Regions from separate parts of the Marinomonas sp. THO17 genome, predicted to be linked through region 1. Evidence: predicted binding sites of a transcription regulator. Region 1 holds the regulator's gene; each other region holds the start of a gene.

Region 1 (2,279 bases):
TTCAAATCGCCATTTGGATTATTATGAACAAGCTAAAAGACTACGCCGAATTAACTCGCTTTAATCGTCCCATCGGCTCCCTATTATTAATGTGGCCAACCTTATGGGCCATATGGCTAGCGGCAGACGGACAACCAGATTGGTCGATTGTAATTATTTTCATACTGGGCGTCTTTAGCATGCGTTCAGCAGGCTGTGTAATTAACGATTATGCCGATCGAAAAGTAGATGGCCATGTAGAACGAACCAAAAACCGTCCGATACCATCTGGCCGTGTTAGCGCCAATGAAGCATTGATTTTATTCATTGTATTGGCCTTAGTCAGCTTCATTCTGGTGCTACTAACCGATAAACAGACCATACTTTTATCCTTTATTGGCTTGGGCTTAGCGGCTCTGTATCCATTCATGAAGCGCTATACTCATCTGCCTCAACTCTTCTTAGGGCTAGCCTTTTCTTGGGCCATTCCCATGGCATATAGCGCCCAGGGAGGTAGCTTAAACGACCCTCTCTTATGGATGCTATTCTTAGCAAATTGCTTTTGGACTATAGCTTACGATACCTACTACGCTATGACGGATCGTGCTGATGATGTAAAAGTCGGCATCAAATCCACTGCCATCTTATTTGGTCAATATGATCTTTTGGTGATTCTGTGTTTACAAGCTTTAACGCTTTCTCTTTTGACATGGGTAGGCTTCTTCGCGACACTGGGTTGGCCATATTTTGTCGCATTATTGATTTGTATTTGGTTGTTTTATAAACAGTATCAACAAGCAAGAGAAAGAGAAAGACAAGCCTGTTTTCACTCTTTCCTAGACAACAATCGCATTGGTGCTTGTGTCTTTATTGGCTTAGTAACCAGCTATTTTGTGTAAAATGTGGCAAACATATGACACTTTAACTAAATTGTCATAATTGATCGCTTTAATAAAACCGTTCCTGAGATGAGGGTGAATCCTGTGACCGGTAAGAAAGTACTAATTATTGATGATGAGTCTTCCATACGCGAGATGATTGCCATTGCCCTAGAAATGGCAGGATACGAGTACATGGAAGCAGAAAACATTCAGCAAGCCCATGAAATCATAGTGGACCATAGACCCGATTTGATTTTGGTTGACTGGATGATGCCTGGCGGCAGTGGCATTGAATTGACACGACGTATCAAAAAAGACAGCACGACAGCGGAAATACCTGTCATTATGCTGACCGCAAAAAGTGAAGAAGACAACAAAATTCAAGGTTTAGAAGTGGGTGCGGACGATTACATCACCAAACCTTTTTCACCTCGTGAATTAGTTGCTCGATTGAAAGCGGTATTACGTCGCGCTACACCACAGGGCATTGATGAACCCATTGAAGTAGAAGGTCTAACACTTGATCCAATCAGTCAACGAGTCACTATTGGAGCTCGTCCATTGGACATGGGGCCGACAGAATACCGTTTGCTGAAGTTCCTAATGACTCATCAAGAACGCGCTTATTCAAGGGCGCAATTATTGGATCAAGTCTGGGGGGGGAATGTCTACGTGGAGGAGCGCACTGTCGATGTACACATACGTCGTTTGCGTAAAGCCATTGGCAATACCCATGACTTCTTGATTCAAACCGTGCGGGGCACTGGCTACCGCTTCTCAGCAAAAAGGTCGGCATGAAAACCATCTGGCGAAACACCATTATTTCTTGGTTGGCAGGCTTCATTGCCTGCGCGGTAATCGGATATATATTAGGCCATTTTTTAGGTGTTTTGCTGCTCTATACATTGGGCACTTTATACTGGCAAATGTACCAGCTGTATCAATTTCATAACTGGTTACGTCACTCTGGTCGTGCCGCGCCACCAGAATCCAACGGTATTTGGGGCGAAGTGTTCGATGCCGTATATCGTTTACAAAAGAAGCAACGCAAATCCAAACGCCGTATGCGCCAAGCGTTAACGCGTATTGAAAGCTCCACCAGCGCCTTGAAAGAGGGCGTTATCATGGCGGACAACCAAGGCAATTTAGAGTGGTGGAATAACTCAGCAGCGCATTTTCTAGGTCTCATGCGACCGGTTGATCGTGGCCAAGTCATTACCAACATAGTGCGCAGTCCCGAGTTTTTCCGATACTTTACGCAAAAACGTTTCGGCGAACCCTTGGTAATCAAATCCCCGGCAAAAGATGGTGTATATCTGGAAATCCAAACCACCCTTTACGATAAAAACGATCACCTTATTTTTGTTCGTGATATCACACGTCTACACTTGTTAGAGCAGATGCGTAAAGACTTTGTTG
Region 2 (2,279 bases), 1.1 Mb from region 1:
TCACACCATAACGCTTCAGCTCATCAGGCAATTGATAATTCTCATCTGATGAAGCGAAGTAACTGTTAAAGTTTTCTTCACAGGTTAAGTAAGTACCCCAAGGTGTTTGACCTTGACCACAGTTATTCCATGTTCCCTTAGCTAACACACCGCGAGGATCGGCCGACGTTTTCAATAAAGCGTGGCCACGGGCAGGGCCGGTAATTTCCATTTCTGTATCTGCTGTGATGCGACGATTGAACTTAGAGTCTTTGATGATGCTCCACTTACCATTGTATTGTGCAATCTCCATGATTGAGACACCGTGTGCAGCTTTACTCTTACGCACATCGTCTGCAGTCATGGTTTTACCATCTTCACGATTCGCATTCAGGGTTTTAGGATTCACGTACTCGTTGTTAACCGCTAATACAAAAACACCATTGTGATTAAAGAAGGCAAGGCCGTCATTGTTATCACCAAACGCCATTTCTTGAGAAGCGCCAGTTCCCCCAGTTGTGGTATCTAATGGCATACCTTTTGACCACAATGGATCACCCCAAGAAGCCACCACTTGCCAGGTGTAACCTTTTGGCAAAGTAATGGTATCGGCTGTTGTCGCTTTTACCATATCAAAAGCCAAACGAGATGGTTGATGATGTGCCGCCATGGCTTGCGCTGCACCAAAGGTCGATCCCATCACAAATGCACTGGCACCGACGGCGGCACCACCACTTAGAAAGCCGCGACGCGATACCATTTTGTTTGCGACTTCTTCAAATTCCACCACTTCCGGTGCTGGACGCACTAATTCATCTAACTCATCAAAACTCAGTTCTTGCTTTTGATTAATGGTCATAATACTGCCCTATTACTTGTTGCTGGTCATTGGATTTTGATCATGCGTGTCACATTTCTTGCTACATAGCACGACCTAATATATTGAGATATATAGAAAAAATGATTCCCCACACTTTCTCTTAACCTCACTCCTGCTTCAAATGAAGTTCTCAAGTACTCTAGAGATAAAAAGTTACACATAAATGACAATTAAATGGCATTATTAAAGTTGTAGTGTAAAAAGGATAAAAATTGTAAATAAACAGCACTTTTTTCAAAAATTAACAGCATAATAGGGATAGTGAAGGCGCAAATAGCTTGATGTTTTTTCTGCTTAGAAAACATATTTGCACTCTCCATATGCAAAACGATAAGGAAGTAACTATGTTAAACCTCTTAAGACAAATTCCAATAAAGCATAGGCTAATTGGCCTAGTGACTTTGTTTTCTATTGGTCTAGTTCTTGTCATGTCGCTTGCTCTAAGTGAATACAAGTCCTCCTTACTTAATGAAAAATACGCGCAGACCAAACACGTAGTTGAAACCGCTACCGGCGTACTGACCCATTTCTACTCGCTTGAACAAAGTGGCGAATTAACCAAAAGCCAAGCTCAAAAATATGCCATGGAAACCATCAAAGGGATTCGCTATGCGGGTTCAGAGTATTTTTGGATCAATGACTACAATGCCGTCATAGTGATGCACGCTGTCAAACCTGAGCTTGATGGCAAAGATCTCGCCAATCTGGAAGATCCCAATGGTAAAAAATTGTTTTCAGAATTTGTCAAAGTGGTAAAAGCCCAAGATGCGGGTTTTGTCGATTACTTGTGGCCTAAGCCCGGTAATGACCTTCCCGTTGAAAAAATTTCCTATGTTAAGGGATTTGAGCCTTGGGGCTGGATACTGGGTTCAGGTATTTACCTTGACGACGTTGACGCGCAATTTCAAGCAGGCGTCATTACATTGGGCTCCTCCAGCTTGATCGTTATTCTGCTTGCCTTACTATTGTCTGTTTTGATTTTACGTTCCATCATCTTACCTATTAGTCAGATCCAAACGGCTTTAGAAAACATTTCACATGGTTCGGGGGATTTAACCGCCCGTCTTCCAGTTTCCGGCAATGACCAACTAACCACCATTGCTACTTCGTATAACACCTTTGTAGAGCGACTTACAGATACATTGAACAAAGCTGTTAGCTTGAATAAACAAGTCGAAACTAAGAGTAAAGAACTTAAGGAAGTTGCCTTTAAGACTAAAGCCATTACGCAACAACGTGAAGGCATGTTTACCCAAATGACGGATGCCATTCGTGAAGTAGATGGCTTTAAAAACGAAGTCATTAGCAACACACAAAGTACTTTAGAATCTGCACAAGGAACTGTTGAGAAAACCCGAACTGGACAATCTTCAATTCAACAAACAGTAAAGTCCCTCGACAAGCTGTCCAATGAATTAGA
Region 3 (2,279 bases), 890 kb from region 1:
TATCAACAAGCCATAATTTTCATCACGCTGAATGGCATTCGATAATTTAACACTGGAAAGTGGCGTGCCTGTAGACAAATCAATTCGATAAACCTGCTTTTGTGCATTTGGGTTGGCTTTCTTAGGCCCACCTAATAAAAAACTGCCGTCACGTTCAATGACTAGAAATTGTGATGCATTCAGGGCAGCAATTTCCGAGTTAGAATTTTCATTTTTATTCTGACGATATAAATATTGCTCGGTCTTCCCTGTTACCAAATCAACCGTCACAATACGAGTTAAATTGCCCTTTTGCGCGGCCTTATCAGGATTTAGCATGGTGGACTGCATGATGCCTACGAGAGTGCGCTCATCTGGCGTTATGGCCAATCCTTCCATACCTCGGTTAGCACGACGATGCTGAAACACACTTGGTAAAGAGTAGGTGTTGCGTTTGTCTTGTGCAAATGGGTTGATTCTTTCTATCTCGACACCAGCAGAGTCAAAATGCACCATGTGTGGACCATATTCATCACTTACCCAAAAACTACCATCTTTTAGAGCGACTAAACCTTCCCCATCCAAGCCATAATCGTCTAGTTTAATTGGGTTCGTTTGTGCATCATAAGGTTTACTGCTGTCCATCAGCACAGGTTGACCATCAGCATAATATGGTGTTTCTCCCGTTCCCCCAAAAGCGGATGTATTGGGTAGACCAGAAATCAAACTGCCATCTGGACGTTTCAATAAAATGCTTCTGACCAGCCTGATTTGTCCATCATCCGCTACTTCAAACAAACCTATACGAGGCGTATAATCTGCTACAGGAAAAATTTTCCCCTTACCATAGTCACCAGTGTATTTCGCATTAGGACCGCGGTCTGTTAATGTATAAAACTGATTAGCATTGTCGGGGTGAGCCGTCATGGCTGAGCCAAAACCCCCGTTACGTATTTCAAATGTTTGCCCAGATTGACCGTCTTTAAGATCATCACGAAGCACAGAATAAGGCAAAGCACTACCCTTTATTGGAAAACTATCGACAAATTGAGTATCGCCCTTTGCTGAAGATGATGTCTGACTGATGCAACCACTCAAGACCACCACTGACATAACTCCAACCAACCCAGTTCTACTTATCATTACAGCCTATCCCCTTTGTTTGTATATAAACGCTTGGTCAGCTTAAAAAATGGCTATGACGCTTTCATGACGTTTACAAGACAACAAAAAGCCCAGCGGGGGAACACGCTGAGCTTTTTGTCTTTCCCTAGTCCTTAAATGGCGGCAAATTGGTTCATGGTGTTATCTTTACCAGAGGCTTTCAGCGCGTTGTCACCTGAGAAGTACTCTTTATGATCATCACCAATATTGGAACCCGACATGTCCTGATGTTTCACACACGCCAGGCCTTGGCGAATTTCTTTGCGCTGCACTTCCAGTACATAACCCAGCATACCCTGTTCACCGAAATAATCTTTCGCCAGATTGTCAGTCGACAAGGCCGCTGTGTGGTAGGTTGGCAAAGTAATCAAGTGATGGAAAATACCCGCTTGCGCGGCAGCGTCTTGTTGGAAGCGACGAATGCGCTCATCTGCTTCGTCAGACAAAGCCGTACCATCGTATTCTTGAGACATAAGGCGATCACGATCATAAACGCTGGTGTCTTTACCCGCTTCTTGCCATGCATCAAACACTTGCTGACGGAAGTTTAACGTCCAGTTAAAAGACGGACTGTTGTTGTACACCAACTTGGCATTTGGCACCACCTCACGAATGCGATTCACCAACTCAGCGATCTGACCAATATGCGGTTTCTCAGTTTCTATCCACAATAAATCCGCCCCGTGCTGCAAAGACGTAATACAATCCAATACCACTCGATCCGCACCCGTATTTGCTTTAAAGCGCACCAAGCCGTTTGCTAAGCGAGTGGGTTTAATGCACTTGTCACCTTGCTTCAGTAACATATCACCAGACTGCATTTGTTCGAGAGAAGTGACTTCTTCACCATCAATGAAGGCACTGTATTGCTCGGCTAAATCGCCCGCTGTTTGTGACACTGGGATTTTCTGAGTCAGACCCGCGCCCAATGAATCTGTACGGGCCACAATCACACCATCATCTACCCCCAACTCAAGGAAGGCATAACGCACAGCATTGATCTTGGCGAGAAAATCTTCATGGGGCACAGTTACCTTACCGTCTTGGTGACCACATTGTTTCGCGTCGGATACTTGGTTTTCAATCTGGATACAGCAAGCGCCAGCTTCAATCATTTTCTTTGCCAACAAGTAAGT

Evidence for each region. Region 1 encodes PhoB, which activates phosphate uptake and scavenging genes when phosphate is short. Its sites were predicted from a motif close to TGTCATANNNNTGTCANA; they were not measured.
Region 2: the regulator PhoB is predicted to act here: its motif matches at 1,011-1,028, upstream of ABXS85_RS06805 (PhoX family phosphatase).
Region 3: the regulator PhoB is predicted to act here: its motif matches at 1,177-1,194, upstream of ABXS85_RS16165 (esterase-like activity of phytase family protein).

Annotation. Positions count from the first base shown of each region.
Region 1 covers NZ_AP031575.1:2,535,868-2,538,146, reverse strand. Annotated here, with positions in the region: gene ABXS85_RS12075 (chorismate lyase) at 1-27, shown strand, start outside; gene ubiA (4-hydroxybenzoate octaprenyltransferase) at 24-878, shown strand; gene phoB (phosphate regulon transcriptional regulator PhoB) at 963-1,658, shown strand; gene phoR (phosphate regulon sensor histidine kinase PhoR) at 1,655-2,279, shown strand, end outside.
Region 2 covers NZ_AP031575.1:1,439,670-1,441,948, forward strand. Annotated here, with positions in the region: gene ABXS85_RS06805 (PhoX family phosphatase) at 1-838, opposite strand, end outside; gene ABXS85_RS06810 (methyl-accepting chemotaxis protein) at 1,204-2,279, shown strand, end outside.
Region 3 covers NZ_AP031575.1:3,425,362-3,427,640, reverse strand. Annotated here, with positions in the region: gene ABXS85_RS16165 (esterase-like activity of phytase family protein) at 1-1,122, opposite strand, end outside; gene ABXS85_RS16160 (isocitrate lyase) at 1,257-2,279, opposite strand, start outside.